Regions from separate parts of the Solibacillus sp. FSL W8-0372 genome, predicted to be linked through region 3. Evidence: riboswitches for the same ligand, from Rfam matches in the RefSeq annotation. Region 3 holds a riboswitch; each other region holds the start of a gene.
What was found. Region 3 has a riboswitch for preQ1 ahead of MKY13_RS02335 (QueT transporter family protein). Riboswitches for the same ligand answer to the same signal wherever they lie in the genome.

Region 1 (4,635 bases), 270 kb from region 3:
ACAACGATAAGTGTAAGTGCTAGAGGCGAGCTCCAGCCTAGCCAAATAGAGAGGGCACATAGAATCGTTAATATCGCGTGAATTTCTTCCTTCAACGCAAGTGGTTTTCGACCAGCGATCACATCCCGAATTACTCCACCGCCGACACCTGTAAATAGAGCCGCCAAAATCATCACGCCTAAATTATTGGAATAAATTTCACTTGCTAGCATGGCACCTTGAAGGGCAAAGGAAGCCAGCCCAATTGAATCGAAAAACATTCCCCACCTTCTCCAATGATCAATCCATTTTAGTGGAATTAATACGATGATAATTAATGTTATGAACACTGTTAAAATAGTGGATTGCTCCCACAGTTCAGTAGCAGGAATCCCTATAATTACATTGCGGATTAGCCCTCCTCCAAACGCTGTAATAAAACCTAAAGCAAATACACCTATAAATGAAAATCTCGCTTCAAGCGCGACAAATGCTCCCGTTGCTGCGTATGAAATAATCCCGATAAAATGAAGAACAATCCATGACATCTTTATATAACCTCCTTTAAAATACAAAAAACTCCACCACAAGACGTCTTTTAAAAAGACCTTGTAGTGGAGTAATAAATTAGCAATACCTACTAACGAATCAATCCATTTTATAAAAAGCAAATAGTATTCCAACAAAAAATTTTATTGGAATTCCATTTATTTCTTTTATTATACTATTTTGTTTTAAAAGAACAAGATAGAGAGAGAAGAGTTTATTTTTTTAAAAGTTATATTGTATAGTTTGAATAAACTAGGGGGGTGTACAAATGGGGAAGAAGGAGACTGTTTTTAATGAAATCGTACGAAAAGTACGTAAAGAGCTATATGGGAAAGGACCGGATAGAGTTTATACGCATTTCGTGGAGAATATGGCTGTCACGACGATGTACGGCATTTTGACACCTACTGAAAAATTTATTATTCAATCAGAAGAAGGAAAAAAGGTTATTCACAATGCGAGAACCCAAATGATTCAGGAAATTTATAAGCAACAGGTTCCCGAAGGATTGGAGGAGCTCGTCGATTCAAAACTGCTTCATTTATTTTCGGATATAAAAGTGGAAGAGGATATGGCAGTATCGGTTTTTATATTTGAAAAGCCAATAGTGTAGGATAGTAGGTACCATATTTTCAATTATTTCTTTACAATGGACTTTATTTCTAATAGAATGAGGAAAGATTAAAATACCTGAGTTGTTCAGGAGAGGTTCATAGCTGATACCCTCTATAAAAAACTATGGATACATGCATATTATGCCATGTCCATATCGGACGTGGCTTTTTTTATTGCATCCGGTAGTTTTTTATTGATGATACGCTTACCCCTCCTTTGGATACTTTGGTATGAATGAAGGAGGGGTTTTTCATGTCTAGTAGACACGAAAAAGATGGTTTAGAGGATTTAACGTTATTAGGAAATCAAAATGTAAAATATGCTTTTGAGTATGCACCAGAAGTGTTGGAGTCTGTTGATAATATGCATGTTGGCCGCGATTATTTTGTGAAATTCAATTGTCCGGAGTTTACGAGTCTTTGTCCGATTACACAGCAGCCGGACTTTGCGACGATGTATATTTCATATATTCCGGATCAAAAAATCGTGGAGAGTAAATCATTAAAATTATATTTATTTAGTTTCCGTAATCATGGCGATTTCCATGAAGACTGCGTGAATATTATTATGAACGATTTAATCAAGCTGTTAGACCCACGCTACATAGAAGTATGGGGTAAATTTACGCCGCGTGGAGGCATTTCAATTGATCCTTGGTGCAATTACGGTCGTCCGGGCACGAAATATGAGGAAATTGCCAACTACCGTTTAATGAACCATGATTTATATCCAGAAAAAATCGACAACCGTTAAAAATTAAATATACCTTGCAGGTGAAAGAGGTTATTAGCGACCCTCTATAAAAAACTAAGATTAAACAGCACATAATCTTAGTGCTGTTTTTTCGTTTAAAAGGAGCAAAAAGATGAAGGATGAAAAAGCACTCGTCGTATTTAGCGGCGGACAGGATAGTACAACATGTCTGTTTTGGGCATTGAAAAATTTCAAAGCAGTGGAAGTAGTAACATTTGATTACGGACAACGGCATGCATTGGAAATTGAATGCGCTAAAAAGATTGCCGAAGAACAGAATGTACGACACCATATTTTGAATATGGAGTTACTGAATCAGCTCGCACCAAATGCCTTAACACGTGATGATATTGCGGTTGAAGAAGGGGAAGAGGGCGGATTGCCATCAACCTTTGTACCAGGGCGCAATCTATTGTTTTTATCATTTGCTGGTGTATTGGCAAGCCAAATTGGCGCGAAGCATATTGTCACAGGTGTATGCGAAACGGATTTCAGCGGTTATCCGGACTGTCGCGATATCTTTATAAAATCGTTGAATGTGACATTGAATTTATCAATGGATAATTCCTTTGTAATTCATACACCGCTCATGTGGATTGATAAAGCCGAAACATGGGCATTAGCCGACGAGCTTGGCGCATTTGAGTATGTAAGAGAGAAAACACTCACTTGTTATAACGGCATTATCGCAGATGGATGCGGGGATTGCCCGGCATGTAAGCTGCGATTACAAGGGATGGAAACGTATTTACATTCGAAGGAAACAGGAGGGGTATTATGATAAGAATTTTATTTTATTTAGTATCTATTGTGACGGCAAACGTTGTCACAGCCCGTTTTGCCCCGCTTGAATTGGGCATGTTTATCATACCGATGGGTTCATTTTTAATTGGTGCGACATTTATTTTCCGGGATTTAGTGCAAAATAAATTTGGTCGTAAAAAAACATATGGGTTCATCTTACTGGCTTTAGTTTTATCTGCAACTGTATCGTTCTCATTAGGAGATACGTTAATTATTGTAGCTGCATCTGCACTATCCTTTTTAGTTGCTGAAACAGCCGATACAGAAATTTACACACGTTTAAAATTACCGATGGCGTGGCGTGTGTTCTATAGTGGAATTGTTGGAGGATTTTTGGATTCCATCGTGTTCGTTGTTGTGGGGCTAAGTCCTTTAGGAGCAGGTTTTATACCTTGGGCAGCCGTTCCAGCAGCAATTGTGGGGCAAATAATTGTGAAAACAGTAATGCAACTGGTAGGGGCTATGATTTTAAGTCAAGGGCTTGCTTATAACGATCGACGTCTAGCGAAAGCAGCTATAACAACAGTAAGTAAAGGTTAAGATTTTAACAAATGCCATTCATTATGAATAGGGGTGGCGTTTTTTTATAGTGGAATTCGGGTTTAGCTAGCATATGTAAAAAATAAGCGGAGAATTTCCCGTTATTTGCAGGATGCCCTTATTTTAAGGGGTAATAAGGGTGATTTTTCCGCTTATCCATAGAAAAAAATGATTTTTTCTTGTTTTGGAGGGTAATAAGCGGAATTCCTCCCTTTATTTTTCCGGTTTTTAAAGTTTTTTCCCAAATAAGCGGAATTTCTCCGTCTATTTTTTGTCTGAAGAAAAGGCTGGGCGGAAAGTCACTTGACCTCCAACACAGCCTTGTTTCAGTACATTTTTTTATACTAATGGACCTTTTGTATCCTCGTCCACAATGACTAAAATCTTGCCAGCTTTAAATTCCTCATCATAACGCTCTGCTTCCTCTGCGGAAATACCCATTCCTACAAAGGCACCTGCCAATCCGCCAATACTACCGCCAGCAGCTAATCCTGTTAGCCCTGTAGCGATTGGTCCAGCAGCTACGATAGGACCTACTCCTGGAATGGCCAGAGCTCCAAGTCCTAAAAGAATACCACCAATGCCACCTAAAGCCCCGCCAGTAGCTAGACCTGCAGCGGCACCGCCTGCAACATCAGCACCTGTCTCAGTAGAAACGTTATCTATATTAGTTTTGCTTTTACTAATAATTGAAATATCCTCCGAGCGGTAACCTTGTCTTTTTAAATCCTCGATTGCGGCGACTGCCTCTTGTTCTGTATCATAATATCCTACAGTATGCTTTGCCATATCTTTCATCCCCTCGGCTGTATATTTTCAGTAATAATTAATTATAAAATCGGGCCTCGTAAATCTTCGTCTACAATAACTAAAATTTTGCCGGATTCTACATAATCGCTATAACGATTTGCTTCATCTTCTGGAATCCCCATGCCAATAAGAGCTCCAGCTAAACCACCGACACCTGCACCAGCAGCTGCTCCTGTTAAACCGGCTACAATCGGACCTGCTGCCACGATTGGTCCAATTCCTGGTATTGCTAATGCGCCAAGTCCAGCAAGTACGCCGCCAACGCCGCCTACTACTCCGCCGGCAGCTGCTCCTGTAGCAGCTCCTTCTGCAACAGCACCTGTTTCATCTGAAATTGTATCTACATTTGAACTATTTTTACTTACAACTGAAATATCTTCTGAACGATAGCCTTGACGTTTTAAATCTTCAATTTTCATGATTGCCTCTTCTTCAGTATCATAATAACCTACAATATGTTTTGCCATGTTTATCATCCTCTCCTTAGTTTCTTGCACAGTGTAAAAATACCCCTGTGGAAAATTAATAAACATTATGCAATACGTTTTGACAGGCTTTCATGTGGTTAGCGTATAGATAAAATCA
Region 2 (14,516 bases), 520 kb from region 3:
ACCAGCTGCTTCTGCTCCTAGACTTGCTCCCACTGTTTCAATTGGTGCTGATCCAACAATACCGATTCGCATCATTGTCGTAGGTTCACCAATTAAAGTAATTAAAGAAATGGCAACGATAATTATGGCAAACGACGGCCCTAGCGAACTAATTGCACCTGTTCGAATAATTGAAGTTACTTCCTGGTTAGTTAAACCGACTTCTGGGGCAACTCGTTTCGAAATACGTATAAATACAATGGCTTGGAAAATCACGATTATTACAACGATTAATGCCAAAAGCCATAAAATCGGGTGACCCATAATTTCTGATGCTAAGTACATAAAAACCCGCCCTTTTAATTGACTAACAATTCAGTTTTCAATACTATACTTTGTTTTCTTATTGCTAAACAATGTGTAATCCTCTATATTTGAAATTGAAAATATAGAATATTCAATATATTTATAGGGGAGGGGAAATGTCTATGTCAGATGGACAAGAAACAATTTTGCGTCAATTAACACTTTCCAATAAACAGTTATCTATCCTCGTAGAAAGTATTCGTACGATTACTTCTAAGCTTCAAATCGATGAAGTATTACATACAATCATGCGCTATGCACTTAATGTTGTTCCTGAAGCGGATGCAGGCTATTTGATGCTTTTTGATAATCATAAACAATGCCTCATTCCAAAAACTTATATCCATTTCCCGCCATCAATTGAACAATTTCAAACAAAGCCAAATGAAGCCATCACTGGTCGCGTATTTGCGACAGGAATGGGTGAGTTTTTTAACAGTAATGAAGAAATCATGGCTGCTATGTATCATCAAAATGTAAGCCCCCATAATTTACGGACAATTTTAAAGAGTGAACATGTTCCGCAGGCAGCACTTTGTGTACCGATAACTGTTGATGTTAAGCCAATTGGTGTCATGATTATTCACCAACTTCAAAAGAAAAGAGATCTCACACAAGAAGATCTATTATTTTTTCAAGCATTTGCAGATCAGGTAGGGGTAGCAATTCAAAAAGCTCAGTATTATGAAAAGATGATTGAAAAAGTAAAAGAAGCGCATGAATTATCCCTAGCATTAGAGACAAAACATACCCTTCTTAAACAACGCTATGATGTACATGCTTCCTTAAATCAATTGCTTTTACAAAATGAACCAATATCGGTCATTTTAAAAGAGCTACAAAAATTAACCCAACTACCGATTGGCTTTTATGATGCCTCTGATGATGTATTTTTGGAGGACAGCTTCTCTATTCCTTACCACACTAAATCAAAAATAAAGAAACAGTTATTTTTAAAGCTAAAACCTTTTGAGTACAGGCTAAAAAACAAACGAAGCTATATAATTTATCCGCTCTATAATTTAGACATTTGTTTAGGGAGTATGATAATTGAACAGAAAGGAAGCATCTCCTACAAAGATCAACAAACATTGGAGCAGGGGGCAAATATTTTAATACTACAAATATTACGTAACAAAAATGTCCAAGAGCTTCATAACAAACGCATCCATGAAACATTTCAACAATTTATAGATGCACCGAATCAAAAATCAGTTGCCTCTACGGCATATCATCTAGATTTAGATGTCCAAGACTATTACCGTTTATGTATTTTCGAATTTCAACAGAAAGCAAACATGCTGTCAATTGAGCAATCCTTAAAACAGTTTATATCTTTGCTAAAAGAACAATTTTCAAGTGAACGTACATTAATTTTTTATGAAAAAAATAAAATAACTTTTTTAATTGGGAGTCCTTTATCAGCAACACTTACCTCGTTAAATGAAACATTACAGTTGCTTCAAAGAAAGTGGCAAATACAACATAAACCACTTTTTCGGAGTGCAATCAGTAAACAACATAAATCACTTTATAACATTACTGCTTTTTATGAGGAAGCGCTTCAAACATTGCGCTTTTTACGTGTACGCGATGAATGGACGGTTACGAGCTATGAGAAAATAGGTCTTAACCAGTTGATCTTACAAGTTCCACCGCGTGACTTGGCAAATTTCATTCAAGATCAAATCGGTGAGTTACTTGCTCAAGCAAATAAAAATCACCTCTACGAAACATTATTAGCTTATTTCAAATTTAACCGTTCTATTCAGCAAACTGCGCAGCATTTGCATATTCATGCGAATACTCTTTACCAGCGCTTGAATCGTATTGAACAAATTTTAAATATCTCGCTGCAAAAACAGGAGGACACCCTTAAAATACAGCTATCTTGTTACTTGCAGGAGAATTATTTAACGCATAGAAAAAAAGTTACTCAGTGGAATGAAGAGGAGGAGTATTTTTGATAAAAACAGAGGGGCTGCTTCTATCGCAGCATTATGCAATACTTGCATTTGGTTATTGAAATCATTTAGAAAAGTTTGAAATGTCTCCATAAATCGCTACCTTCCTCAATAAAGTATCCTGCAATTTTTACAATATTAATAATTCAGTAAAGATATGCTAACACCTTTAAAAGTAAAATAAATTATTGGTAAGTATGGTTTTAAAATACTATTTAATGTTTTTTATGGAATAATAAATTTGAAATTTCCTAATACTTTATATAGAATGTCCTTATAAAAGAATGCCCGGAATTGAACGGGAGAGGTTCATAGCTTATACCCTCTATAAAAAACTATGGAAACATGACAACTTGCCATGTCCATAAAGGACGTGGCTTTTTCTGTTTTTACATATGTTTTAATAGAATGAATCATAGTGCCTCTCTTGAAATGTGTCGGGAAGATTTTCAGGGAGGAGTTTTTATTACATGACTAATTTTAGAATTGTTGAGAAGCTACAAAAAATTGATGAAGATATCCAGAGCAATCAATTAAAATATCATTCAAAACGTGTTCTCATTAGCAAAGAATTTACGTTTGATGCTGCTCACCATTTACACAACTATGAGGGCAAATGTAAAAACTTACATGGTCATACGTATCGCGCAGTCTTAGGATTGAGTGGTTATACCGATGAACGAGGAATTGTAATTGATTTTGGTGACATCAAGGAGATTTGGAAACAAAAAATAGAGATTTATTTAGATCACCACTATTTAAATGAGACTCTGCCACCGATGAATACGACTGCAGAAAATATTGTTGTCTGGATTTTTGAAAAGTTGAATGAAGCCTTGCTTGATGAACATCGACTTCAAGGGGCACGAGTAGAATTTATTAAGCTATATGAAACTCCAACAAGCTATGCCGAAGCAAGAAGGGAGTGGATGGAAATTGAGTAAAGTACCGGTTTTAGAGATTTTTGGTCCGACGATACAAGGAGAAGGAATGGTGGTTGGTCAGAAGACTATGTTTGTACGCACAGCTGGCTGTGATTATTCTTGTTCCTGGTGTGACTCATCTTTTACATGGGATGGCAGTGGCAAACACCTTATTGTTCAAATGACAGCAGAAGAGATTTGGTCAGAGTTAAAACGCCTTGGGGGAAATGGCTTTTCATTTGTCACAATTTCAGGAGGAAACCCTGCACTTCTGCGCAATCTGGAATCGCTTGTTAAAGTTTTAAAAGAGAATAATATAAAGATTGGCGTTGAGACACAGGGAAGCAAGTGGCAAGATTGGTTGTATGAAGTAGATGAATTAACAATTTCACCTAAGCCCCCTAGTTCCGGCATGAAGACCGACTTTTCTATGCTCTCTTATATTTTGGAAAAGCTTAGAGATAGAAGCAACAATCAGAGTATCTCTCTTAAAATTGTGGTCTTTAATGAAGAAGATTATGCCTATGCTAAACAAGTACACCTTCAATTTCCGAGTACTCCTTTTTATCTTCAGGTTGGAAATGATGATATTACATCTAATAATACATCAGAATTGGTTGAGCATTTATTGGAAAAATACGAACAGTTAATCGATAAAGTAATGATGGATACAGAATTAAAAAATGTGAAGGTATTACCCCAGCTGCATACACTTATCTGGGGAAATAAAAGAGGTGTCTAGCAAAAAAAGAGCTCGATCATACCGAGCTCTTATTGCTATAAATTAATCATAATTAAATGATGATTTTGAGGGTCTTTTCTTTAGCTGCATTTTTTTATGTGTCGTGGCTCTTCTAATATTCCTGTAGTCACGGTTTTTCTTTTTCTTGTTTTTTACTTTCCTCATATTTCTTCATATACTCTTGATATTCTTTCTCTACATCTGAAGTTGCTGGAAGAAAGGGTTCTTTACTTGAATCGATACGTTTCCCATACCTAATCATTTGATAAATAATCATACCGTTATTAGGCTTGCCGTTAAACGTAACCATTGGGACTATATCAAATAGTACATAATAAAAGGCATAAAAAACAAAGCGATCCCAAAATGTTTTGTATTCTTCTGCCCAGCCATTGGCAATTAAAAAGTTGATTGTAAGACCTAAGAAGAGATTAATTAGTATAGGACCTGAATAAATACAAATATAGGAAAACTTGCTTTCATATTTCAACTCATCATACGAAAACCAACTATAAATATGATAGTTTTTACGAATATCGAACATCCCAAGTTTCATAAATCTTGGTCCAGATCCGATTGTTAATCTTGGTTCTTTTACACCAAAAAGCCAACTTACAATTATATAGCCCATTTCCCGAAGAAATACAACAACAGGCAATATAATAAATGCAGAAATGATAAGTGAGATAAGGTCAGATATTCCGAACATAATATTCTATACCCTCCCTATAAATACTTATATGTTGTTACCCCTCACTAATTTTCCAAAACATAAGCAAGCGCTCTCTTTTAATCACTCCTGATTCAACAATCCATAAATAAAAGAAATAATAAATGCATGAAAAAAGAAAAAGAGGGTAGAGATACGTTGTAATCATAATGGAGAGGTGTTGAAGTGTAATGTCTGAAAAATTATTTACTTCTACTGCTACTGCATCAGGGGGTAGAGAAGGGAAAGTACAATCTGAAGATGGAGTAATCCATTTCGATACAGCGATGCCAGGTACACCACGTGCAAAGAAGATTGAAAATGCAACAAATCCGGAACAATTATTTGCCGCTGGGTATGCCGCTTGTTTTGATAGTGCTCTCCAATCAACAGCAAGTAAAGCCCGTATCAAGTTTACCTCTGAAGTGACAGCTAATGTTAGTCTGTTAAAGGACGAACAGGATCAAGGTTTTAAACTTGGCGTTGTTTTACAAGTAAAAGGGACAGGTATTGAGCGTGAAAAATTAGAAGAGCTTGTATATAAAGCACATGAAGTATGTCCTTATTCAAAAGCCACTAGAAAGAATATTGAGGTAACGCTGGAAGTTATTTAAAATTAGTTAGCTATTCTGTTAAAGCTATGCTCAGAATAGCTTTTTTTAATTCTAAAATCCTTTTACTTTTCTTAAAAAAATTCTCTAAATAATCGGTTCTCCTTACCCTATTACTTAATGATTTTTAAGATCAAATTTACGCTTTTAATAATTTTATGTGAATATTTAGTTTAATGCTGTGTAATTTAGGGAATAGGATAATTGACTCTAAATTTCTGACAAATGTTCCTAATAAATAGAGGGGCGCTTTTTTAGGTGTGGAAAAAACGGTTAAACGTAAAACATATTCTATTAGAGTACTTGCTAGATAGGGTTAGGATACTTTTGTACAAAAGTAGGAATCAAGCGAAGCTTAAAGAATGGAAATCAGCCTAGCTAAAAACAGTATTCTTATGAAAGTAACCGTCATTTCATTGAATAACAGCAAGACAGCAGTAAAGTATTACAGCTCGGATTTGCTGCTTAAGAACGAAAGGATGCGATTCATTTGAAGCAAAAAATACTATTTATTTCTGATCATGGCGATCCTTTAATTCCGCTTGGAAGTAAACAGGCAGGCGGACAGAATAATTATGTGAAACATTTAGCATTGCAGCTTGATGAGCTTGGGTACAGTGTAGATATTGTTACCCATTGGAGCAATGAACAAAAGCCGGCTGTTGAACAGCTGGGAGAGCGTAGTAAAGTGTACAGATTTGCTGGAGGTCAAAAAGGCTTTGTTGATAAGCAGCAGATGTTTGCTATACTGCCTAGCATTTATGAAGAAATGAAAGAGACATTAGATTTAAGCAGCTATGACGTTGTTCATACTCATTACTGGTTATCCGGTGTACTCGCATATTATCTCCAAAAAGAATATTCTTTCTACTGGTGCCACACAAATCATTCACTTGCAATTGCAAAAGAGCAAGGTACAGGATTTATTGATCAAAAGCGCAAGCATTTTGAAAAGATAATTATGCAAAAAGCCGATGTTGTCCTCGCTACAACTCCAAACGAGAAAAAACAAATTGAAGTTTTCACAAAACATGTAAGCGAAGTATCTGTTGTGCCGGTGGGAGTATCACCGGTTTATTTAGCGGCATCAGAAGATACGAAACAATTTACATTTCCATATTATTTTTATGCGGGGCGTCTTGAAACATCAAAAGGAATTTTTGATCTTTTAAATGCATACCGACATATGTTAAAAAAGAACGATGTACCAGATAATGTGAAGCTACTTATTGCAGGGGGCTGTCCAGAATCGGTTGATTTAAATAATTTTAGTCCAAAAAGTGAAAAGCTAAAAGAAGCAATAAAAGGAATGGAAGATCGCGTGCTATTCCTCGGCCCAAAAACCGAGAAACAGTTAAAAAGTCTTTATGCAGGTGCATTAGTTACGATTATGCCATCTCATTATGAATCTTTTGGAATGGTAGCAGCAGAAGCTCAGGCATGTGGTTGTCCGGTAATTGCGACACATGTGGGTGGATTAAAAGACGTTGTTAAATCAGGCGTAACAGGATTCCATATTCCAAAAGCCAATATGCAAAAGTTAAGTGAAAGCATGGTCTATTTCTTAAAGAATTCTCAGCAAGTATTAAAAATGCGTCGTGATGCTAAGGAATATGCAAAAAGAGAATTTAACTGGACGCTTATTTCCCGCAAAGTAAAGGAGCTGTATGAACGTAAAAATGCCTACGTATCCCTACCTTAAACCTCGTATTTTAGCTACAGATTTAGATAATACAATTGTTAGTGAAAAGGTATCCCACAAAGATCTTTGGGAAACGTTAGCACTGGAAAATACATCTCTTATATATATTACAGGAAGATATAAGCAGTCCGCGATGGATTTAATTGAGCGTGAACAACTGCCGAAACCGGATATTTTAATATGCGATGTCGGTGCTTCTATTTATGTTGGTCCAACATATGAGCTTGACGAAGATTGGGCACGCAATATTAAGCAAAATGATTTTGAACAGGTTAAAACAATAGCCACATCTATTGGAATTGCACGGCAGCCTATAAATACCCCATGGCGTCTTGCTTATTTTGCAGAGAGTAAGCAAGTTCAAATACTTAAAAAAACAGTCCAACAGCTTAATTTGGCAGTGGATATTGTGTTTAGCAGTGACAAAGACGTAGATATACTTCCTGCTAATATTAATAAAGGGTCTGCCCTCACATATATACTTAAAAAGTGCCAATATGATGGAAAGGTTGTTGTAGCTGGTGATTCCGAAAATGATCTCAGTTTATTCAAACTCGGCTATCCAGCCATTGCAGTTGGAAATGCTTGTGACGCTATTTTAAAGCTGCCAGAATCACAGCATATCCATTTTGCTACTGAACATGCAGCAGCTGGCATTAAGGAAGTATGGACTAAAATATACGGTCCATTATCTCAGTAGATTAAATAATAGGTGACAAGCAGTTAGAGCTGTTAGTAGTTTCTTTCATTAAAAAATTATTTTGAACTATAGGCAATTAAATAGGTCTCAATTGAATCCTTTCATACGTTAGTAAAGAAACATCAACATTATGGAAGGAGGATATAATTGGTTAATAGAAACTGGTTTGAATCATTTGATGATGAAAGCGTTCAAGCGTTCCAAGGTTTTGGGCAACAACTACCGGTCCAAACAGCTCCTACTCAATTTGGATCACCGCAAATGTCACCTACAAGACATTATGTTCAAAGAAATGTAACGAATATGGTGGTGCCACATGTTCATCCATCTCATTTAACAACGGTTAACCAACAATACATTAATAATCAGCATTATTTCCCACATACGGAATCCGTAAGACATGAATGCTATGAAACACATACAATGTGTGGAACACCATTTAGACCGGGCGGATGCGGCTGTTCAAAACGTAGAGGTTGGTAATTCAAACTTCACTCCAAAAGTAAACGTCGTATAAGACATTTAATGTTTATTGAAAAATATATAATAGCACCGTCCAAATAGAGGATAGTGCTATTATTTTCAGTTTTATAAATTCCACCATATTTTGTATATTTTATTTACTTTATAAATACATTGAAAGAAAATAACTCATATAAGGAGAAATTATTATTCCAAAAATCGCTTCAGTTAGTTCATATAAACCGCCATTCACGTTAGCTCAATCTAATATTGAGCAACTAACGAAAGAGCTTTTTCAACATAAGATTTCAAGACTAGATCGTTTATTAAAGGTTTTTGAAAATGGTGAAATAAAGACACGTAATTTCTGTGTTCCACCAGATTGGTATCGAGAAGAACATACTTTTGAAGAACGTAATGAGCTTTATATTCAGTTAGCTACAGAATATAGTGTGGAAGTAATTAAGAAATGTTTAACAAATCGATCGTTTTTAAAAGAGGATATTTCTACTGAAGATATCGATGCCATATTCTTTATTAGTAGTACAGGCATTTCTACGCCAAGTATAGAGGCGCGAGTAATGAATATCCTTCCATTTTCAAATCAGCTTGTTAGAATCCCAATATGGGGATTAGGTTGTGCTGGTGGAGCATCGGGAATTAGTAGAGCGTTTGATTACTGCAAAGCTTATCCAGATGCAAAAGTGCTCGTAGTTTGTGTGGAACTATGCAGCCTCACGTTCCAAAAGGAAGACTATTCAAAAAGTAATTTAGTAGGAGCATCGTTATTTGCAGATGGTGCTGCTTGTGCTCTCGTATGTGGGGACAATGTAGAGTTTGGTCAGGATATATCAGTCCCTCATATTATTGGACGAGGCTCCAAATGGATGCCGGATTCTGAAGATGTAATGGGTTGGGATGTTAAAAATAGTGGATTACATGTAGTATTTTCCAAAAACATACCCGTGATTATTTCAAAATGGCTAGGTCCGTTTATTCATGAGTTTTTAAATAAGCATGACGTTTTACCCGAGCAAATCGATAATTTTGTTGCACATCCTGGTGGAAAAAAAGTTTTGCAAGCATATGAAGAGGCACTTCAGCTCACATCAGAGCATACAAATGTTTCACGTGAAATATTACAGGCTAATGGAAACATGTCATCACCAACGGTACTTTATGTATTAGAGGAATATATGTTAAAGAAAAATAAGCAAAACACACTGGGTCTCTTAGTAGCTCTAGGTCCCGGCTTTAGTGGAGAAGTAGTTTTATTAGAATGGAGGGAGTAAACTGTTTTTTTATTTAGTACTAGCTTTTATTATTATACAAAGATTAGTCGAACTGCTTATAGCCAAAAGAAATGAGAAATCTATGTTGGCGAAGGGGGCATATGAGGTTGGTGCTTCCCATTATCCATTCATGATTTTACTCCACGTGAGTTTCTTTGTAAGCCTTATAGTAGAGGTAATCTACTTTACAGGACAACTTACACCACATTATATTTTATTGTTCATCTTTTTGTTACTACAATTACTAAGAGTATGGTGTTTAGCGTCACTAGGTCCATTTTGGAATACAAAAATTATAATCTTACCTGGAGCCAATGTTGTTGTTAAAGGTCCCTATTCATATATTAGACATCCAAATTACTTAGTTGTCTGTTTGGAAATCGCTGTAATTCCACTCATGTTCCAAGCATATTTTACAGCAATCTGCTTTACTATTTTAAATTTGATTATTCTCTCCATCCGTATTCCTTTAGAGGAAAAAGCTTTAAAAGAAGTAACAGACTATGGTTCACCATTAAACCAAAATTTAAAAAATCGGTAACAATCACGCACTAATTCTTCATTGAATTAGTGTTTTTTTTATTTTATGTATAATTTTTTGACATCAGGGTAAATAACTTACAGATTGACTTTGTTGAAGTTCAAATCTAATACTTTATCCAACAGGAGGGGTCTTTTTGAAAGCAGTAACGTACCAAGGTGCCAAAAAAGTAGAAGTAAAAGAAGTTCCTGATGCAAAAATTGAAAAGCCAGATGACATTATTGTACGTATTACCTCTACGGCAATATGCGGATCAGATCTCCATATTTATCGTGGGGCAATCCCAACGAGAGAAGATTTTGTTATTGGACATGAACCGATGGGAATCGTGGAAGAAGTCGGACCTGATGTGACGAAAGTAAAAAAAGGAGACCGAGTTGTTATTCCTTTTAATGTTGCATGCGGTGAATGCTTCTACTGCCAAAATCAGTTGGAAAGCCAATGTGACAATGCCAATGAAAATCCAGCTATTGATTCGGGTGCCTATTTTGGCTATACAGAGCGCTACGGCAATTTCCCAGGTGGACAGGCGGAATACCTCCGTGTACCGTACGGAAACTTCATACCATTTAAAGTACCAGACAACTGTGAACTAGAAGATGAGGCATTACTGTTTATATCGGATGTATTGCCGACTGCCTATTGGAGTGTAGAGCATGCAGGAGTGAAAAAGGGCGATACAGTTATTGTATTAGGATCAGGACCGATTGGATTAATGGTACAAAAATTTGCGTGGATGAAAGGTGCTAAACGTGTATTAGTAGTAGATCCTCTTTCATATCGTCTAGACCATGCAAAACGAACAAATAATGTTGAAATATTTAACTTTGATGATTTTGACGATGTAGGAAATCACCTTCATGAAATTACACATGGAGGAGCAGATGTAGTAATTGACTGTGTAGGGATGGACGGTAAAATGTCGCTTGTAGAGAAGGCACAGCAAAAACTGAAATTGCAAGGCGGAACATTGAGTGCGATTGATGTAGGGATAAAAGCTGTTAGAAAGTTTGGTACAATTCAGCTTACAGGTGTATATGGTTCAAAGTACAACATGTTCCCATTAGGCAATATATTTGAGCGCAATGTAACGGTGAAAATGGGTCAAGCACCTGCAATTCATTATAGTCCTATGCTGTATGAAATGGTTGCCGAAGGAAAGATTGATCCAACAGAGATTATTACGCATAAAGTGCCATTATCTGAAGCAAGTGAAGCCTATCAAAAGTTCCACGATCACGAAGATCAAAGCATTAAGTTTATATTAAAACCTTAAATAAAGAGCTCTCTAATTGATGAATCACCTAATTGTTGCTATAGCAATGATTAGGTGATTTTTATATAAAAACTATAGACGAATTGATGCTCTTTTTCATGCTTCCATAGTATGATGGGATTATGTTGGAAAAGGAGTGAATATGTTAATGAAGAAATTTTATTGGATGTTTTTTATGGCCATTTTAATGCTAGGGTTAGCTGCATGTGGTACTGAAACAACAGATAATACCGAGCAAGGAAGCGCGGAAGACTACACAGCTGCTATAACAGAAAATCCAATTGTGACAATTACGATGGAAAATGATGAGAAAATCGTTATTGAATTAGAGCCGAAAACTGCACCAAATACTGTGGCTAACTTTATTTCTCTTGTAGAAGAAGGATTTTATGATGGACTTATTTTTCATCGGGTCATTCCAGGATTTATGGTACAAGGTGGAGACCCAGACGGAACAGGTATGGGAGGCCCCGACTATTCAATTAAAGGGGAATTTTCATCAAATGGATTTGAAAATACACTGACACATGAGCGTGGTGTTTTATCAATGGCTCGTACACAACAGCCGGATTCAGCAGGTTCTCAGTTCTTTATTATGGTTGAGGCGGCAACTCATTTAGATGGCGATTATGCATCTTTTGGTAAAGTCATTGAAGGGATGGAAGTTGTCGATAAAATCGTTGCAGTTGAGCGAGATGGTAGCGATAAACCTAAAGAAGATCAAATAATGAAAACTGTAGAAGTAGATACGAAAGGCTTTGATTATCCCGAGCCAGTTGTACAAAAATAGGAAAGAAGTGACCGGTTAATTTTAGTCGGTCACTTCTTTTTAAATTTTGCGGCAGCTATTAAGTATTCAGAAGGTAATATTAATAGTTGATTGATATCATGAAATCCCTCGTTTTCTTGAAAGGCTTCTACAATTCGATAACCTATACAGTAGCCAATCCAAGGTGGTAGGTTTAAAGCAATATCTCCAAACAAATAAGCTCTATGTTCATGTAACCCCCGTATATGCAGGGCAGGGGCAAAGTGGGAATTCCAATAGCTAATGGCTTCTTCCATAGAATAACGCTTCGTCCATGAACTTATAGCGTACTCCCCAAATAAGCTTTCAACTGCATGCTCCGCTAACCCTTCCATAATTACAGAATCAAGTAATGTAGGAGGTTCTGAAATGAAGCGTCGCCTACAAATGTGGTGATATTCATGCGCAAGTAAGGCATGTAGCTCCTTTATCGTAATCCTTGAAGAAATAAATAAACAAATACCGAATGGGTAGGCGACGCCATTTTTTACAAAGCCATTTTTAATGGGCAAAATAGCAATGGGTACATCCGGTCCATCCCATGCAAGCATAAGTTGTTCAAATAATCTCTCAGCGATGTGCCAAACATCTAATGTTAAGGGCAATTCGCCATTTTGAAGAAGACCTTGTTGTAACAACTCAAATTGAACAGCCTCGGGTGGTTGCTGAGGAAAAATAGACTGTACAGAGTGATAGGCAAGTTGTTCGCGTTGATCGTTTTTTTCAAATAACATTTTTGTATCGAGAATTGGCATGATGTCCTCCTTTTTCTTTTAGTGTATGACTTAGACGATAGGCTCGTATGTGCTTAAAGCCTGAACATATAGTAGAAAAAAGTATGGAAGGGAGGTACACTGATGAATCCACAAGATGCATATAATTTATGCTGTCAATATCAAGGTAAGCGGGTGAGAATATCCGATAATTGCGGAAATACTCATGTTGGCCGGATTACAAAGGTCGACAATCGACAAGTTTGGATTATGCCTGATAATAATGGGTATGGTATAGGATTTTGGGGTTTTGGGCCTGGTGCCGGCTTTGGCTATGGTATTGCATTAGGAGCAATTACTGGAATCGCATTAGCAGGACTATTCTTCATATAGAATGAAAAAAAGCTGTCTTGGATTAACTTCCAGACAGCTTTCTTTGAGTATTTTATTTGTTATTTGTGAAGAAAATGGCGATAGTGCCACGCCCAACATGTGCCCCAATGACAGCCCCGATTGTTGTCGTTTCAATTGCCTTAGGTTGTAGGGCATCTTGAATGGCAGCCTTTACTTCGTGCATTAATTCTTCATCATTACTATGTGAAATACCAACGACTTTATTTGTAAAGTCGCCACCGCGATCTTTCATCAGTGCAATCATTCGTTGTGTAGCTTTTTTAAATCCACGTGTTTTTTCAAGCGGGATTAGCTTACCATCTTCCATATTTAGAATCGGTTTGATGTTTAGTAACCCACCCATAAAAGCACTTGATTTCGAAACACGCCCACCTTTTGCCAAATAATTTAAATCCCCAACAGTAAACAAATGCTCCATTGAATTTGCCATAGCTGTTAGTTGATCTACCGCTTCTTCAAATCCGATACCCAATTTATTTAATCGAACTGCCTCTTTCACAACTAAACCTAAGCCGAAGGAAGCACACTTTGTATCAATAATAGCTAATTTCAAGTTAGGATAATTTTCTAGTACTTGGTTTTTTGCGAGTATAGCGGTTTGGCATGTACCTGACAACTCTGATGAGAAGGCTAAATAGATACCTTCCTCTCCTGATTTTGCTAATTGTTCAAATGTGTTTAAAAAAACTTCCAATGAAACTTGTGATGTTTTTGGTTGTTCACCTTCACTAATGGCAGCGTATACTTGGTCTGTCGAAATGCCAATAATATCATCGTACTCAACGCCTCTTACTAATACACGTAGTGGGAAAAGATGAACATCTTCCTTATCAAAAAATGATTTAGATAAGTCCGATCCACTATCTGCAAAAATTTTCATAAACATCCCCCTAATCTCATTCAAATTTAATTTTAACTTGAATTTCTGGATTGAACTATTTATATTTGTCATGTCTTGCTCATAATATTTATCCTATTTCTCTATTATATGCAAAGAATGATGATTAACATTCTTACAAAATATTCTAATAATTTATCCAAGCTTCGCTAGTATATAATAGAAGGAAAAGAACATTCTTAATAAATATAACTTAAAAATATTGAAAAAAATACTCTGTAATTGTTAGAAAATAAAAATAATTTATATTCCTCTAATACGTAAATTGCTTGAAAATGTTAAAACTTTTCTCGCAAATGTCAACCTTTTCATATGCGTACTTACAGCAATCTGTATATATTTTAATCTTTTCGCAATTGTGTTACACTACAATAAGGTAATAACAGATCTAGAATGAATGGACCCGCCTCCTTTTT
Region 3 (14,516 bases):
GAAGAAACAGCGCAGTATATTCAACAACTTATTTACAACCAATTTGACATTCCATGTGCAGTCGGTTTTGGACCAAATATGCTTATGGCAAAGCTGGCGCTGGATATTGAAGCAAAGAAAACGGGATTTGCGAAATGGACATATAATGATGTAGCGGAAAAATTATGGCCGATAATGCCGCTATCCACAATGTGGGGAATTGGTGGTCGTACAGAAAAAACGCTGAATCATATGGGTATTTACTCTGTTTATGATTTAGCGCATACCGATTTATCCCTACTGGAAAAACGCTTTGGAGTGTTGGGTAATCAGCTCTATTATCATGCATGGGGAATCGATCACTCGACTGTTGGTGCACCAATCATGCAGGGGCAAATCAGCTTCGGAAAAGGGCAAATGCTCATGCGTGATTACCGCAGCCGAAAGGAAATTTTAGTCGTACTGCTTGAAATGTGCGAAGACGTAGCAAGGCATGCAAGGGAAGCAAAGAAAACCGGACGAACGATATCATTGGGACTTAGCTATAGTAAAGATGCTTTCGGAGGTGGATTCCATCGTTCGCGCACAATTGATGAGCCGACAAATGATACATTGAAGATTTTTGAAGTATGCAAACAATTACTCGACGAATTTTATGCAGAACGCCCAGCACGCAAAATTACGATTACATTAAGTAATATCGAAAGTGAATATTCAATGCAGCTCAGCTTATTTGATGAGAAGAGGTGGCGCAACCGTAAGCTCGGGGAAACAATGGACCGTTTACGTACAAAATACGGAACGACTGCCTTATTACGTGCAGTTTCCTATACAGAAGCGGGTACAGCACTTGCACGGTCGACATTAGTAGGCGGACATAAACAATAAGGGAGTGAACGCGATGAACAAAGATAGAGGTGTGATTAAATGGACCGCGATGATGTTACCCGAGCATGTAAAGTTATTGCGTGAATGGCAGGAAGAGGACTCGCTGGTGATGCAGCCTGAATTGGATGAAGCTCAGTTGGAGCAAATTAATATAAATTTACAGAGAGCCTATTCAGAAGCTAGCCCCATCCAATTGAAGGTATGGGAGCAAACAGGCATTTACACAATTACAGGTATTATTCAAAAAGTAAATGTACACGAACAATATGTGAAGCTAACAGACAACCAAAAAATTCTATTTCACAATATTTATGAAGCCATATTGGATGAATAAAATTCCCACTATATCTATCTAGCGGGCATTCGCCATTCGGATTTTGTACACGTACAAATGTATCGCTGAAAAAGAATATTCAAAAAATATTGTTTTTTACAAAAGAACACCCTATAATCAATTTCATGGAAATCTTTGAACATCAAGTTTTCGCTGTGGATTATTGTACTTTCCACAAAGACAATTGTTTTAATGAATAAGAAATAATAGATAGAGTTCAGCAATATTTAGGGGTGGATTCATCTTTTAAAGGATAGGGAGGCTTCATCGTGAAAAAAATTATGGTGACCGGTGCTTTAGGTCAAATTGGTTCGGAATTAGTAGAAAAATTACGTCATACGTATGGCGTTGACAATGTATTGGCAACAGATATTCGAAAAATTGATCAGCATGAAGGTCCATTTGAAGTATTGGATGTAACAGATGGGAAACGCATGCATGCGCTCGCACATGATTTTGGCGCAGATACGATGATTCATATGGCTGCACTACTATCAGCAACAGCAGAAAAAAATCCAGTTTTCGCATGGAATTTAAATATGGGCGGTTTAATGAATGCACTTGAAGTAGCACGTGAGCTCGATATGCAGTTTTTCACGCCAAGCTCAATTGGCGCATTCGGTCCTTCTACGCCAAAGGACAATACACCACAAGATACATTACAGCGTCCAACTACAATGTACGGAGTAAACAAGGTAGCGGGCGAATTATTATGTGATTATTACTATACACGCTATAGACTGGATACGCGCGGAGTCCGATTCCCAGGATTAATTTCTTATGTAACGCCACCAGGTGGGGGAACGACGGATTATGCGGTAGATATTTATTATAAGGCGATTGCGGAAGGTCGCTACACATCTTATATTGCAGAAGGTACTTTTATGGATATGATGTATATGCCGGATGCACTGCAGGCAATTGTTGATTTAATGGAAGCAGACCCGGCAAAGCTTATACACCGTAATGCGTTTAATATATCAGCGATGAGCTTCGAGCCGTCGCAAATTGCAGCGGAAATTCAAAAGCATATTCCAAGCTTCACAATGGATTATGATGTAGATCCGATACGTCAGGCAATTGCAGACAGCTGGCCAAATGCTATTGATTCATCAGCTGCTATTGAAGAATGGGGCTTTAAAGCAAGCTACGATTTGGAAAAAATGACGGTCGATATGCTGGAAAAACTAAAAGTACGATTAGCACAAAACGCAATTTAAAATAATGTTGGCGAGTGAAATTGTTGAAAAGCAGTTTCACTCGCTTTTTATTGTAGATGAGTTTCTTGTTTTTTTAAAAACCCCTCACTTCACTTCTCAGTTCCCTCACAATCGCCTAATCTCAACTGAAATTAACAAACCATAATAAGCAAAAAGTGCCATTATTAACAAAATATTTTCATTTTTCAGTATATTATATTAGAATGATATTGTGGGATAAATTGGGAGGCGACTATTGGGGATGGGGATTTGCCAATAAAAGAAACGCTTAATACAAGGGGGAAACAAACTATGATGATGCAAACACCACTCGTTCTAACAGATATGATCAAGCGTGCAGAAACGTATTATGCACACAAGGAAATAATATCACGTACAAGTGAGAATAAGGTTCACCGCCTTACATACGGGCAATGGGTAAAGCGCACAAGAAAGCTGGCGCACGCATTAACAAAGTTAGGCATGGAACGCGGCGATAAAATTGCGTCATTTGCCTGGAATCAACACCGCCATTTAGAAGCATACTTTGCAGTTCCATGTTCAGGTGCAATATTGCATATGGTCAATATTCGCCTATCACCGGAACATATTGCGTACATTATTAATCATGCAGAAGATAAAATTATTTTAATAGACGAAGATTTAGTGTCGTTAATTGAAGAAGTGCAGCACGAATTAAAAACAGTGCAGCATTACATCATAATGGCAGATGGAGACTTGCCAAACACAACTTTACCAAACGTCTTATCGTATGAAGCACTGCTTGAAGAAGCAGAAGACAGCTTCGAGTTCCCGGAAGATTTGGATGAAAATGAACCGGCAAGTATGTGTTATACAAGTGCGACAACAGGCAATCCAAAAGGAGTTGTCTATACACATCGTTCACTCGTGCTGCATAGTATGTCCATCTCAATGGTGGATACGATGGGGATTTCGGAGCGTGACACGATTTTGCCGATTGTCCCGATGTTCCATGTAAATGCATGGGGAATGCCATTTGCAGCAGTAAATGTTGGGGCGACGCAAGTGTTAATCGGCCCACAATTTACACCAGCTTTAATTTTAGATTTCATCGAGCAATATAGTGTGACGAAAACAGCAGGAGTACCGACAATCTGGCTTGGCGCAATACAGGAGCTAGAAAAGAAGGCGCGTGATTTATCGTCATTACAGGCCATTTTCTGCGGGGGATCAGCTTCGCCAAAAGGACTTATTAAGAAATATGAAGAAATGGGCGTCAATTATATTGTGGTGTACGGTATGACGGAAACTTCACCGATTGTTTCGATGTCACGTGATATGTCACATATGGATGACTGGCCGTTAGATAAAAAAATTGAAACACGCGCAATGCAGGGGCTAACAGTTCCGGGAATTGAATCGAGCATCGTAAACGAAAACGGTGAAGTACCTTGGGACAGCGAAACGATGGGGGAGCTACGTTTACGCGGACCTTGGATTGCAGCTGAATATTATAAAGATGAGCGCACAGCGGAAGCATTTTCAGACGGATGGCTTTACACGGGCGATATAGCAGTCCGTTCAAAGGAGGGTTTCATTAAAATAACAGACCGCACAAAAGATTTAATTAAATCAGGCGGCGAATGGATCTCATCGGTTGATTTGGAAAATGCGCTTATGTCGCATGAAGCTGTATTTGAAGCGGCAGTAATTGCTATCCCACACGCGAGATGGCAGGAGCGGCCACTGGCATGTGTCGTATTAAAAGAGGAAGCAACCGCTACAAAAGAAGAATTAATTGCATTTTTGGAAGGGCAATTTGCCAAATGGTGGCTACCAGATGATATCGTCTTCTTAACAGAAATTCCGAAAACCTCTGTAGGGAAGTTTTTAAAGGCGAAGCTGCGTGAAAATGTAAATGAAATTTATCCACAGCTCCAAGTATAATATAGAATTGCCAAAAAAATGGGACCGCATCGAATTACCGAGCGTCCCCATTTTTTGTTGTTTTTCCACCTGTGAAAAAACGTTTCATTAAGGAAAGTCCTAAGTTGAAAAGGAAAATAATAAGCGCTACACGAAAGAATGCAACAAAATATTGCCAAACGGTCGTACTCTCAATAAAGAGTAATGACATGTTGTCGACTAAAGCATACGTAAAATAACCTGCAAGTGCGATGAAAAATACCCCAGCAAAAAAATCCTTTACACTCATTCATTGGCCTCCATCCGCTACTACTTAATAAGTAAACGATACCACAGGAAGGAAAGAGAAAGTAGACTAATTTATCGTAGCTTTTTTCGTCGCTTGCACTAGCGCTTCAATCGTTGCCCAGTCTTGCTCAACTAAGGCAGTGACAATTTTACTGCCGACAATTACGCCATCTGCAATCTCACCAAAACTCTTCACATGTTCGGTTGTTGAAATCCCGAATCCTGCTAACACCGGAATATTGCTCGCTGCTTTCAAGTTTGCAAAGTGCCCGGCAAGTTCTGTAGCAAAGCTTGCACGTTCACCAGTAATACCGTTTACCGTAACGGCATAAACGAAGCCTTCACTTGCAGTGGCTAATTTCTTAATACGTTCAGGAGGGCTCATTAATGACACGAGCTGAACAAGCGCAATGCCGTTTTCTTTTAAAGCGTCATGCAATAAAGCACTTTCTTCGTAAGGCATATCCGGTACAATCAGTCCTTGAACACCACCACGTTTTGCATCCTCTGCAAATGCTTCAATTCCATAAGCTAAAATCGGATTTAAGTAAGTCATGACAACAAGAGGAATACGGATTTCCTGTGCAAAGCTTTGCAGTTCATCCAGCACCTTTTTCAATGTCACACCGTGTGCAAGTGCACGTTCGCCGGCTTGTTCAATTGTTGGTCCATCTGCTACAGGATCTGTAAATGGAATTCCGACTTCAATTGCGGAAACTCCGATTTGCTGAAGCTTTAATATAGTAGGTTTTAACGTTTCAAGCCCGCCATCGCCTGCCATTATATAAGGAACAAATGCTTTATCCCCTGCAGCTAATACGTTTTCAAGCTGTTTTTGCAATGTCATTTCACGCCACCTCCAAGTTTATCCATTAATGTGTGCACATCTTTGTCTCCGCGTCCTGATAAGCACACGACAACAATTTCATCAGCAGGACGGTCTTTGGCAAATTGACTTGCATAGTAAACGGCATGCGCGCTTTCCAATGCCGGTAAAATTCCTTCCGTTTCACATAACAGCTTCACACCTTCAAGTGCCTGTTCATCTGTAACAGAAGGGTAGGATGCACGGCCTGTTTCATGTAAATGACAATGCTCAGGACCAACACCTGGATAATCGAGCCCTGCTGAAATAGAATGTGCTTCTTGTACAAAACCATCTTTGTCTTGCAGTAAATACATGAAAGCACCGTGCAGGACGCCTGTTTTCCCGACATGAATTGCTGCGGCATGTTTATCTGTATCTACACCGGAACCTGCAGCTTCAACCCCGTATAATGCAACATTTTGATCTTCCACAAACGGATAGAACATTCCAATCGCATTACTACCACCGCCAATACAAGCGATGATCGTATCGGGTAAACGTCCTTCCTGCTGTAAAATTTGGGTACGTGTTTCATCCCCAATAACACGTTGGAAATCACGGACAATTGTAGGGAAGGGGTGCGGGCCAAGTGCCGAACCTAAAATGTAATGCGTATCTTCAATATGAGTGACCCAGTGACGCAATGCTTCATTAACCGCATCTTTTAATGTTGCGGAACCTTTTTCTACCGCAATAACTTTTGTTCCGAGCAGCTCCATACGGAAAACGTTCAGTTGCTGACGGCGTACATCTTCTGCCCCCATATAAACGATACATTCCATATCAAGCAATGCACACGCAGTTGCCGTTGCGACTCCATGCTGACCTGCACCAGTTTCAGCAACAATTTTCTTCTTCCCCATACGTTTTGCTAAAAGTGCTTGGCCGATCGCATTATTTATTTTATGAGCGCCAGTATGATTTAAATCTTCGCGTTTTAGATAGATTTTTGCACCGCCGACTTTTTTCGTTAAACGCTCAGCAAAATAAAGGGGAGTTTCCCGTCCGACATATTGCTTTAAATAATAGTCAAGTTCTTCCTTGAAAGAAGGGTCCTTTTTTGCTTCCTCATATGCAAGCTCTAATTCCTCAAGTGAAGTCATCAATGTCTCGGGCACGAATTGACCGCCAAATCGTCCAAAGCGCCCTTTTACAGTCGTCGTCATAAAATCAACTCTCCTTTTGCTATTTCAATAAAATTCGTAATCGCTGTCGAACTTTTTCGACCATCTACCTCTACACCACTTGAAACATCTACCGCAAATGGCTCGACAAGCATAATCGCCAGTCCTACATTTTCTTCATTTAATCCACCTGCTAAAATGACCTTTTCCATCGGAATATTTACTTTATCCAAAAGCATCCAGTCAAATGATTCTCCACTACCTCCGCGGAAGTTCGTACCTGGCGCATCGAATAAATAGTAGTCGACATCATATGTTGCTGCTCGCTTAACGTCTTCTTCCCCACGAATCGAAAATGCCTTAATAGCTGGCAGACCGATTTCCTGTATTTCCTCCTGCGTTTCATCTCCGTGATACTGGATATAGTCGAGTCCGACTTGATCGGCAATTTGTCGAATGACATCGTTCTTTTCATTTACAAAAACTCCAACCTTTTTTATCGTACTTGGAATACTCTTTGCCAGCTCGGTTGCTTCCTCTACTGTAATGCGTCGTTTACTGGGCGCAAACATAAACCCGATAAAATCCGCTCCAGCTTTTACCGCAGCTTCGACATGTTCGATTTCTTTCAATCCGCAAATTTTTACTTTAGTCATCTCTTTTCGCCAACCTTCGCTATGATGTCGATTTGTAGTGCTTTAAGGGAATTCTTGACGTTTCCGCTCACCATTAATGATTCGCCAACTAAAACTCCTTTTGCGCCTGCATTCGCCACAAACTGTGCATCTTCTGCGTTCCAAATGCCACTTTCGCTAATAAACGCAATGGAAGAAGGGGGAAGATGCTGGGCAATTTCAGCGGTAGTTGTTAAGGAAACTTCAAATGTCTTTAAGTTACGATTATTAACTCCGATAATTTTCGCGCCAATATTGAGTGCACGCTGTAACTCCTCCGTATCGTGTACTTCTACAAGGACTTCGAGCTGTTTTTCGGTTGCATATGTGTATAGTGCCTTTAATTGTTCATCCGTCAATGCTGCCACGATCAATAGTATGACCGAGGCGCCTGCAGCCTTTGCGTAGTCAATCTGTACTTCATGAATCATGAAGTCTTTGCATAACACCGGAATATTCACCGCATTTGCTACCGCATGTAAATCTTCGAAACTGCCTTTAAAAAATGCCTGCTCTGTTAAAACGGAAATGCAGGCAGCACCGGCTTCCTCATACTGTCTAGCCTGTTCAACAGGGTCGATGTGTGTCGCAATATCACCTTTTGATGGTGAGGCGCGTTTCATTTCAGAAATGACTTGCAACTTACTGGCGGTAATTAATGTTTCATACAAAGAGGGGCGTACCTTATCAATTGTTGGGAAGTTTGGTGCTGATGCAAGTAAAGCAGGTAATTCAAGCTCTTTTTGCGCTATAATTCGGTCTAAAATAGTCATATAATCGTTTCCTCCTGCATCACTTTTTTGTTATAGGCAACAACACTTTCTAGCTTTTCATATGCACGACCCGACAGGATGCTGTCCTTTGCCATGTCGATACCTTCTTTCATCGTGCTCGCTAAGCCATATGCAAAGAACCCAATGCCGGCATTTAACACGACTGTGTCGAAATATACACTTTGCTTTCCTTTTAATAAATCGCGCATAATTACTGCGTTTTCAGCAGGGGTGCCACCACGGATAGCCGATAATGGCTTTGCAGTTAAGCCTACATCTTCCGCACGAAGCTTAAACGGAATAATATCACCGTGGTCTAAAAGGACGAATGTATTCTCACCGTCCAATGATGCCTCATCCATTCCTTGTGCACCCGATACGACAATCGCGCGCTCACGACCGAGCATGTGCAGCACTTCAGCATAATCCGTAGTAAAGTTAGGGCGGTTAATACCAACGAATTGAGTTTTCAAAGGTACAGGATTTGTTAAAGGTCCGACTAAATTAAAGATTGTCGGCTTTCCAAGTGATTGTCGAACTTCGCCGATTCGCTTTAGCTTTGGATGCATGTTTGGTGCATGTAAAAAGGCAATTCCGTGCTGTTTCAATAAATCTATCGTCTGTGCCGTATCCGGGAGTAGGGTAATGCCAAGTGCTTCTAAAACATCCGAGCTGCCTGAAGCACTCGACACTTTCCGGTTACCATGCTTCGCGACTAAAATGCCCCCGCCAGCTAACACGAAAGCGGCGGTCGTACTAATATTGAAGCTTTGGAGGCCATCGCCACCTGTACCACAATTATCGATATAAATACCTTCTGGTGCATCAACAGAGACGGCATGTGATTTCATGACAGAAGCGAGTCCGGCAACTTCATGTGCTGTTTCGCCTTTGATACTCATCGCTGTTAAAAAGGCAGCTATCTGTTCTTTCGGTGTCTGCTCATTAAAAATGAGTTGTGCAGCCTGCTGCATCTCTTTAAAAACTAAATGTTCTTTTCGCTCGATTTGTTCAATGTAAGGAGTTAAAGACATACATACTCATCCTTTCAATAGTGAGTGGAATGGGGCATCCTCACTCGTTTCTGTGTGAAGATGTGCAACATTTCCCTGAATCGTTATCGTATTATCGGGTGTCGTGAAATCGACTTGCCCGTTAAAGCCAATATAGCCGATTAATCCTTGTGCCGGCAGAAGCTCCTTTACTACATCAATCGCATGCAACGTTGGGTTCAGTGAGCCTTGTGTTGTTGTCGCCAATTTCTGCACTGAATTTTCCACACTAAATGGTTCAATTGGCAATGCTTCATTTGTAACTGAAATAGATCCGTCCCGTACTTGCATAAAGTTTGCCTGTGATGTTCCAAGTAAAGTGCAATCATCAAATTCGACATAATACATATATGGTGCAGCATAATCAATTCGCATTTTTCGATAAAGTGAAAGGGCATCGCCGCTAAATTGTGCGGCATAATGACCGTTTCGTTCTTTTTCGACATGATTTAGGGTATACGATGTTTCTTCTGGTGTTGTGCTTGTAAACAACTGCTCAATCAGTACATCAATATTTGGCTCCTCCTGCTCGGCTTCAATATTCGTATGGAAAACAGCAATCTCGTCTGTTAAATGATCGAAAATAACGAGTGTATCGTAAACATGAAACTGCAGTTCAGGCAATGGTTTTTGCAATGCATGAATATAGCCGATCCCCCCGCCCGTAAAAGGATATTCGGTATGTGATGATATGCGCGGCATTACTTGTTTAATCAATTGAATAAGCTCACCGTCATATGTGTACTCTCTATTGGATAGATGCGATTTATCAATAAGCTGCTGTCCGTTGCCGCTATAGGTTTTTCTTGGATTGACGCCGATGAAGGAGTAGCGTCCATTACCCTCATATTTGGATGAGCTTTCTAAAAGAAATTTTCGTTCGCCCTTTAAACGTTGGAAAATGGAGATTGGTGTCAGTAGATCACCGTTCACTTTTTTCATTGATGTACGAAAACGTTGTTGAATTGCCATTCGACACACTCCTTTTAATTTTGGGAATAAAAAAAGTCCCCAGCAAAAGAATAAACTTTTGCTGAGGACGATCTGCACCGCGTTGCCACCTCGATTGAAGCTATAAAATAGCCTCCACTTAAACCTGATAACGGCAGGGTACCGTCCGCCGACTAATGCCGGCAGCTTTCATAAGGCCCATTCACATTTACCTTTTGACGTATTTTCACCAACCATACGCTCTCTGCACAAAATGGAAAATGCTACTCTTCTTATTCAACAATTTACTCAACTAAACTCTTCTCAACTGAAACGGTGGTCGCGCTCCCGCAACCTGCTACCGTAATGTAATATTTTGAATATGCTTATTCTAACACTGAAAATAAAAATGTCAAACAATTCTAAAAAAACTTAACAAAAAACCCACCGGCTAATGACCAGTGGGTGAAACGATATATGTTAGATCAATTTTTTGAAATCAAGTCGTTTATTTAAAGTGTACATAATAGGTGCACCAACCGCTAAAACTACAAACTCCCCAAATGCTACAAATAACCATGTCTCCCAAAACGGAAAGTCCAACACTAGGTTAAGCTGTGCCGCAATGATAAACATTGTAAACGTAAAGAGTGTCGTATTAATAACTAAACGTGCCCAAATGTTTTTTACAAACTTACAGATGAAAATAAAAATCCCAAGTGTAAGAATAGTATGTCCTACGCCAAAAATTAGGTCAATTGGACCGACCGATGACATAAGGAAATTTGAAAAAAATACACCCAATACAACACCTAACATAAAACGAGGGTTGAAGGCGATTAGATGATTAAATATTTCGGCAATACGGAACTGTACTTGTCCAAAACTAATCGGGGCAACTAGCATAGTAATTGCAATATATAATGCTGCAATAATTGCACTCGTTGCAAGAAACTTTACTTTCATATTAAATTCCTCCTAGTTTTTTAACGTGGGATGGTTACGAACCACGCAAAGCAACTGCAATCATAGCAATATTGAAAAAGAAAGTAAAGAATTATAGAACTAAATCCCCTTCAAAGTTCAATAAATTGACAAATGATAAAATTATGAATAATGCATATATAATTCAGTGGTTTAAAGCGCGAAATTATCATGAAGAGATATGTAGTGAATTAATTTAATATCTGAACATTCTAAATCTTATTGACTATCTGAAAATGAAGAGGTAATATAATTTTAATTCACACTTCATCCAAATGAAGTTCGTCGCTTTAAAGTGACAGAGAATAATAGGGGGATAAATTATATGACACGTAAATTAACGAAGCTTTCCTTTTTAGTATTTGGGCTTCTTTTACTTTTAGCAGCATGCGGTGGAGAAGAGAAAGATACTGCTACTAATGCTACAGCTAGTGACGGAGGAACAGAGTCTGCACAAACTGATGAAGCAAAAACATTTAAAATCGGAACAACTCAAATCGTAGAGCACCCATCATTAGATGCTGCAAAAGAAGGATTCAAAAAGGCGATTGAAGACGCAGGGATTAAAGCAGAGTATGTGGATAAATCAGCTAATGGAGATAACAGTGCTAACATGTCAATCGCACAACAATTAGTAAGCGATAATGTAGATTTGATTTTTGCAAACTCAACACCATCTGCCCAAGCGGCAAAAGGTGCAACTGCTGATATTCCAATTATCTTCACATCGGTAACCGATGCGGTAGGTGCGGAATTAATCGAATCAATGGCAACTCCAGGGGCAAACGTTACTGGAACAATTGATTTACATCCGGAGACAATGCCAAAAACAATGGCATTTTTAAAAGAACTTGGTGTAAAAAATGTAGGGATGGTTTATAACGCTGGAGAGCAAAATTCAGTAGCCCAAATTTCAACTGCTAAAGAATTAGCAGCAAAAGAAGGTATTACAATTGTAGAAGCATCTGCTTCAACATCAGCGGAAGTAAAACAAGCAACAGAATCATTATTAGGTAAAGTAGAAGCGTATTACATCATTACAGATAACACAGTTGTAAATGCATTAGAATCAGTTATCGATGTAGCAAATGCAAACAAATTACCATTAATCGTTGGTGAGTTGGATTCTGTAGCACGTGGTGGATTAGCAGCATACGGTTTCAATTACTACGATATCGGTTATGAAGCAGGGCAAATGGCAGCTCAAATTTTATTGGAAGGGAAATCTCCTTCTGAAATTCCGGCAGCATACCCAGCAAACTTAAAATTAGTCATCAATAAAGAAACTGCAGAAAATTTAGGCTTAGAAGTTAAACCTGAGTGGGAAGCAGAAGTACAATAATTTGAATGCTGGTAAATAGCCAGGAATAAATATTCGCGCTTGTGCCCTTAAGGAAGGTCTGCCTAAAGTCATCGTAATGAGATCAAGGCTAATATTCTAGAAGGTCCTAGCGCGAATTAACGTTTAACTACTTTTTAATGGGTGCTCATAAGCTCTAAAGGTTCAATGGATAAAAATTATAGGAGATGATTCGAGATGTTTACAGCTTTGTTTGGGTCGGTAGAGCAAGGAATCATCTATGCAATTATGGCACTGGGTGTTTATTTAACATTCCGAGTGCTGGATTTTCCGGATTTAACGGTTGATGGAAGCTTTGTAACGGGTGCAGGTACGGCCGCAATGATGATTGTACTTGGCTATAATCCGATACTCGCAACATTGGTCGCAACAGTTGCTGGATTTATTGCTGGATGTATGACAGGAATTTTACACACTAAAGGGAAAATCAATCCGCTGCTTGCAGGGATTTTAATGATGATCGCGCTTTATTCTATTAATCTTCGCATTATGGGATTAAGCTCCGATACGGGTGTAACAAGACCAAATATCCCACTGTTAAATTCAGAAACAATTTTTACAGTGTTCGGTAATTTTTGGGCAAGTTTAGGCATTGATTCAGTCATCTCAAATGCCTTAAAGTCAATGGGTCTGGCAACGGTGCCAACAACTTGGGGTATTTTAGCCTTTATGCTCGTTGTGACGATTATTATTAAGCTTATCGTTGACTGGTTCTTAAAAACGGAAGTCGGTTTGGCGATTCGTGCTACAGGGGACAACAAACGGATGATTCGCAGTTTTTCGGCAAATACTGATTCATTAGTTATTTTAGGGTTAGGTATTTCAAACGGTATGGTTGCACTGTCAGGAGCATTAATTGCGCAATATACAAAATTTGCGGATGTTGGATTAGGTATCGGGATGATTGTTGTCGGATTGGCCTCTGTTATTATCGGGGAAGCAATTTTCGGTACGAAGTCGATTGTCCGTGTAACCTTCGCTGTTATTGCCGGGGCAATAATTTACCGTATGATTTACGCTTTAGCGTTGCGTGTAAAATGGCTGGATTCAGGTGATATGAAATTAATTACAGCATTTATCGTTATTTTGGCATTAGTAATTCCGCAAATCGTTAACAAGTATAAAGAAAAGAAACGTAAGGCAAAACGTTTGGAAGAACGAATGGCACTACAAAAGGCAAATTTAAAAGTTGAGCAGGGAGGGAATGGCCTTGCTTAAATTGGATAGTATCAATAAAGTGTTTAACGAAGGAACACCCGATGAGAAAATTGCATTGGATAATATTAATTTGCACTTAGCGCCTGGTGATTTTGTTACCATAATTGGAAGTAACGGTGCAGGGAAATCGACAATGATGAATATGATTTCCGGTGCCCTAACACCCGACTTTGGATCTGTCATTATTAATGGCAATGATTTAACACGTTTACCTGAACATAAGCGGGCGGTACATATTGGCCGTGTGTTCCAGGATCCAATGGCTGGTACAGCACCTACAATGACGATTGAAGAAAATTTGGCGATTGCCTATTCAAGAAATGCCAAACGCACACTTCGATTCGGTGTAGATAAAAAACGCCGTGAATTTTTCAAATCCTCATTAGAAAAATTACACCTGAATTTGGAAAATCGCCTAAATGCAAAGGTAGGTCTATTATCAGGTGGTGAACGCCAAGCATTAAGTCTATTAATGGCGACCTTTACGAAGCCTTCCATTTTGCTGCTCGATGAACATACAGCAGCACTGGACCCATCACGTGCAGAGCTTATTACAAAGCTGACGAAAGAATTGGTGGAGGAAAGTAAGCTGACAACGCTGATGGTTACGCATAATATGCAGCAGGCGTTGGATTTAGGTAATCGCTTAATTATGATGGACAAAGGGCAGATTATCCTGGAGGTAGGGGAAGACCGAAAACCGGCACTAACGATTCCAGATTTAATGACCGAATTCGAGCATATCCGCGGAGAAAAAATGAATTCAGATCGCGCGCTATTAGGCTAAAATAAAATCCCGGCAGTCATTGTTAGAATGACTGCCGGGATTTTTTTATAGATGGAATAAAGGAGATTTTTGTCCGGGATTACACAAGAAGTGCAAACAATGTACTGTCCTTATTAACCTCTTTATATTCAAAACCATTGGCCAACATGC

Region 1: linked by a shared signal. The riboswitch ahead of queF (preQ(1) synthase) and the one ahead of MKY13_RS02335 (QueT transporter family protein) in region 3 are both predicted to bind preQ1.
Region 2: linked by a shared signal. The riboswitch ahead of queD (6-carboxytetrahydropterin synthase QueD) and the one ahead of MKY13_RS02335 (QueT transporter family protein) in region 3 are both predicted to bind preQ1.

Annotation. Positions count from the first base shown of each region.
Region 1 is NZ_CP150204.1:186,674-191,308, forward strand. Features, by position in the region: gene MKY13_RS00905 (trimeric intracellular cation channel family protein) at 1-527, opposite strand, end outside; gene MKY13_RS00910 (DUF2294 domain-containing protein) at 797-1,141, shown strand; PreQ1 riboswitch class I at 1,228-1,274, shown strand; gene queF (preQ(1) synthase) at 1,396-1,896, shown strand; gene queC (7-cyano-7-deazaguanine synthase QueC) at 2,009-2,677, shown strand; gene MKY13_RS00925 (VUT family protein) at 2,677-3,240, shown strand; gene MKY13_RS00930 (general stress protein) at 3,580-4,029, opposite strand; gene MKY13_RS00935 (general stress protein) at 4,071-4,517, opposite strand.
Region 2 is NZ_CP150204.1:3,855,001-3,869,516, reverse strand. Features, by position in the region: gene MKY13_RS19795 (DUF5058 family protein) at 1-324, opposite strand, end outside; gene MKY13_RS19790 (helix-turn-helix domain-containing protein) at 468-2,312, shown strand; PreQ1 riboswitch class I at 2,608-2,654, shown strand; gene queD (6-carboxytetrahydropterin synthase QueD) at 2,780-3,253, shown strand; gene queE (7-carboxy-7-deazaguanine synthase QueE) at 3,246-3,974, shown strand; gene MKY13_RS19775 (hypothetical protein) at 4,102-4,683, opposite strand; gene MKY13_RS19770 (organic hydroperoxide resistance protein) at 4,875-5,297, shown strand; gene MKY13_RS19765 (glycosyltransferase) at 5,785-6,996, shown strand; gene MKY13_RS19760 (HAD-IIB family hydrolase) at 6,962-7,696, shown strand; gene MKY13_RS19755 (CotD family spore coat protein) at 7,844-8,179, shown strand; gene MKY13_RS19750 (3-oxoacyl-[acyl-carrier-protein] synthase III C-terminal domain-containing protein) at 8,368-9,450, shown strand; gene MKY13_RS19745 (isoprenylcysteine carboxylmethyltransferase family protein) at 9,533-9,991, shown strand; gene MKY13_RS19740 (zinc-dependent alcohol dehydrogenase) at 10,128-11,267, shown strand; gene MKY13_RS19735 (peptidylprolyl isomerase) at 11,416-12,057, shown strand; gene MKY13_RS19730 (DUF2268 domain-containing putative Zn-dependent protease) at 12,087-12,830, opposite strand; gene MKY13_RS19725 (hypothetical protein) at 12,933-13,181, shown strand; gene MKY13_RS19720 (DegV family protein) at 13,234-14,082, opposite strand.
Region 3 is NZ_CP150204.1:452,852-467,367, forward strand. Features, by position in the region: gene MKY13_RS02280 (UV damage repair protein UvrX) at 1-867, shown strand, start outside; gene MKY13_RS02285 (YolD-like family protein) at 881-1,201, shown strand; gene MKY13_RS02290 (L-threonine 3-dehydrogenase) at 1,471-2,421, shown strand; gene MKY13_RS02295 (long-chain fatty acid--CoA ligase) at 2,716-4,329, shown strand; gene MKY13_RS02300 (sulfate permease) at 4,364-4,597, opposite strand; gene trpA (tryptophan synthase subunit alpha) at 4,664-5,443, opposite strand; gene trpB (tryptophan synthase subunit beta) at 5,440-6,630, opposite strand; gene MKY13_RS02315 (phosphoribosylanthranilate isomerase) at 6,627-7,244, opposite strand; gene trpC (indole-3-glycerol phosphate synthase TrpC) at 7,241-8,035, opposite strand; gene trpD (anthranilate phosphoribosyltransferase) at 8,032-9,069, opposite strand; gene MKY13_RS02330 (metal ABC transporter ATP-binding protein) at 9,076-10,059, opposite strand; T-box leader at 10,120-10,327, opposite strand; gene MKY13_RS02335 (QueT transporter family protein) at 10,498-10,983, opposite strand; PreQ1 riboswitch class I at 10,990-11,034, opposite strand; gene MKY13_RS02340 (ABC transporter substrate-binding protein) at 11,327-12,343, shown strand; gene MKY13_RS02345 (ABC transporter permease) at 12,539-13,579, shown strand; gene MKY13_RS02350 (ABC transporter ATP-binding protein) at 13,572-14,366, shown strand; gene ilvA (threonine ammonia-lyase IlvA) at 14,446-14,516, opposite strand, start outside.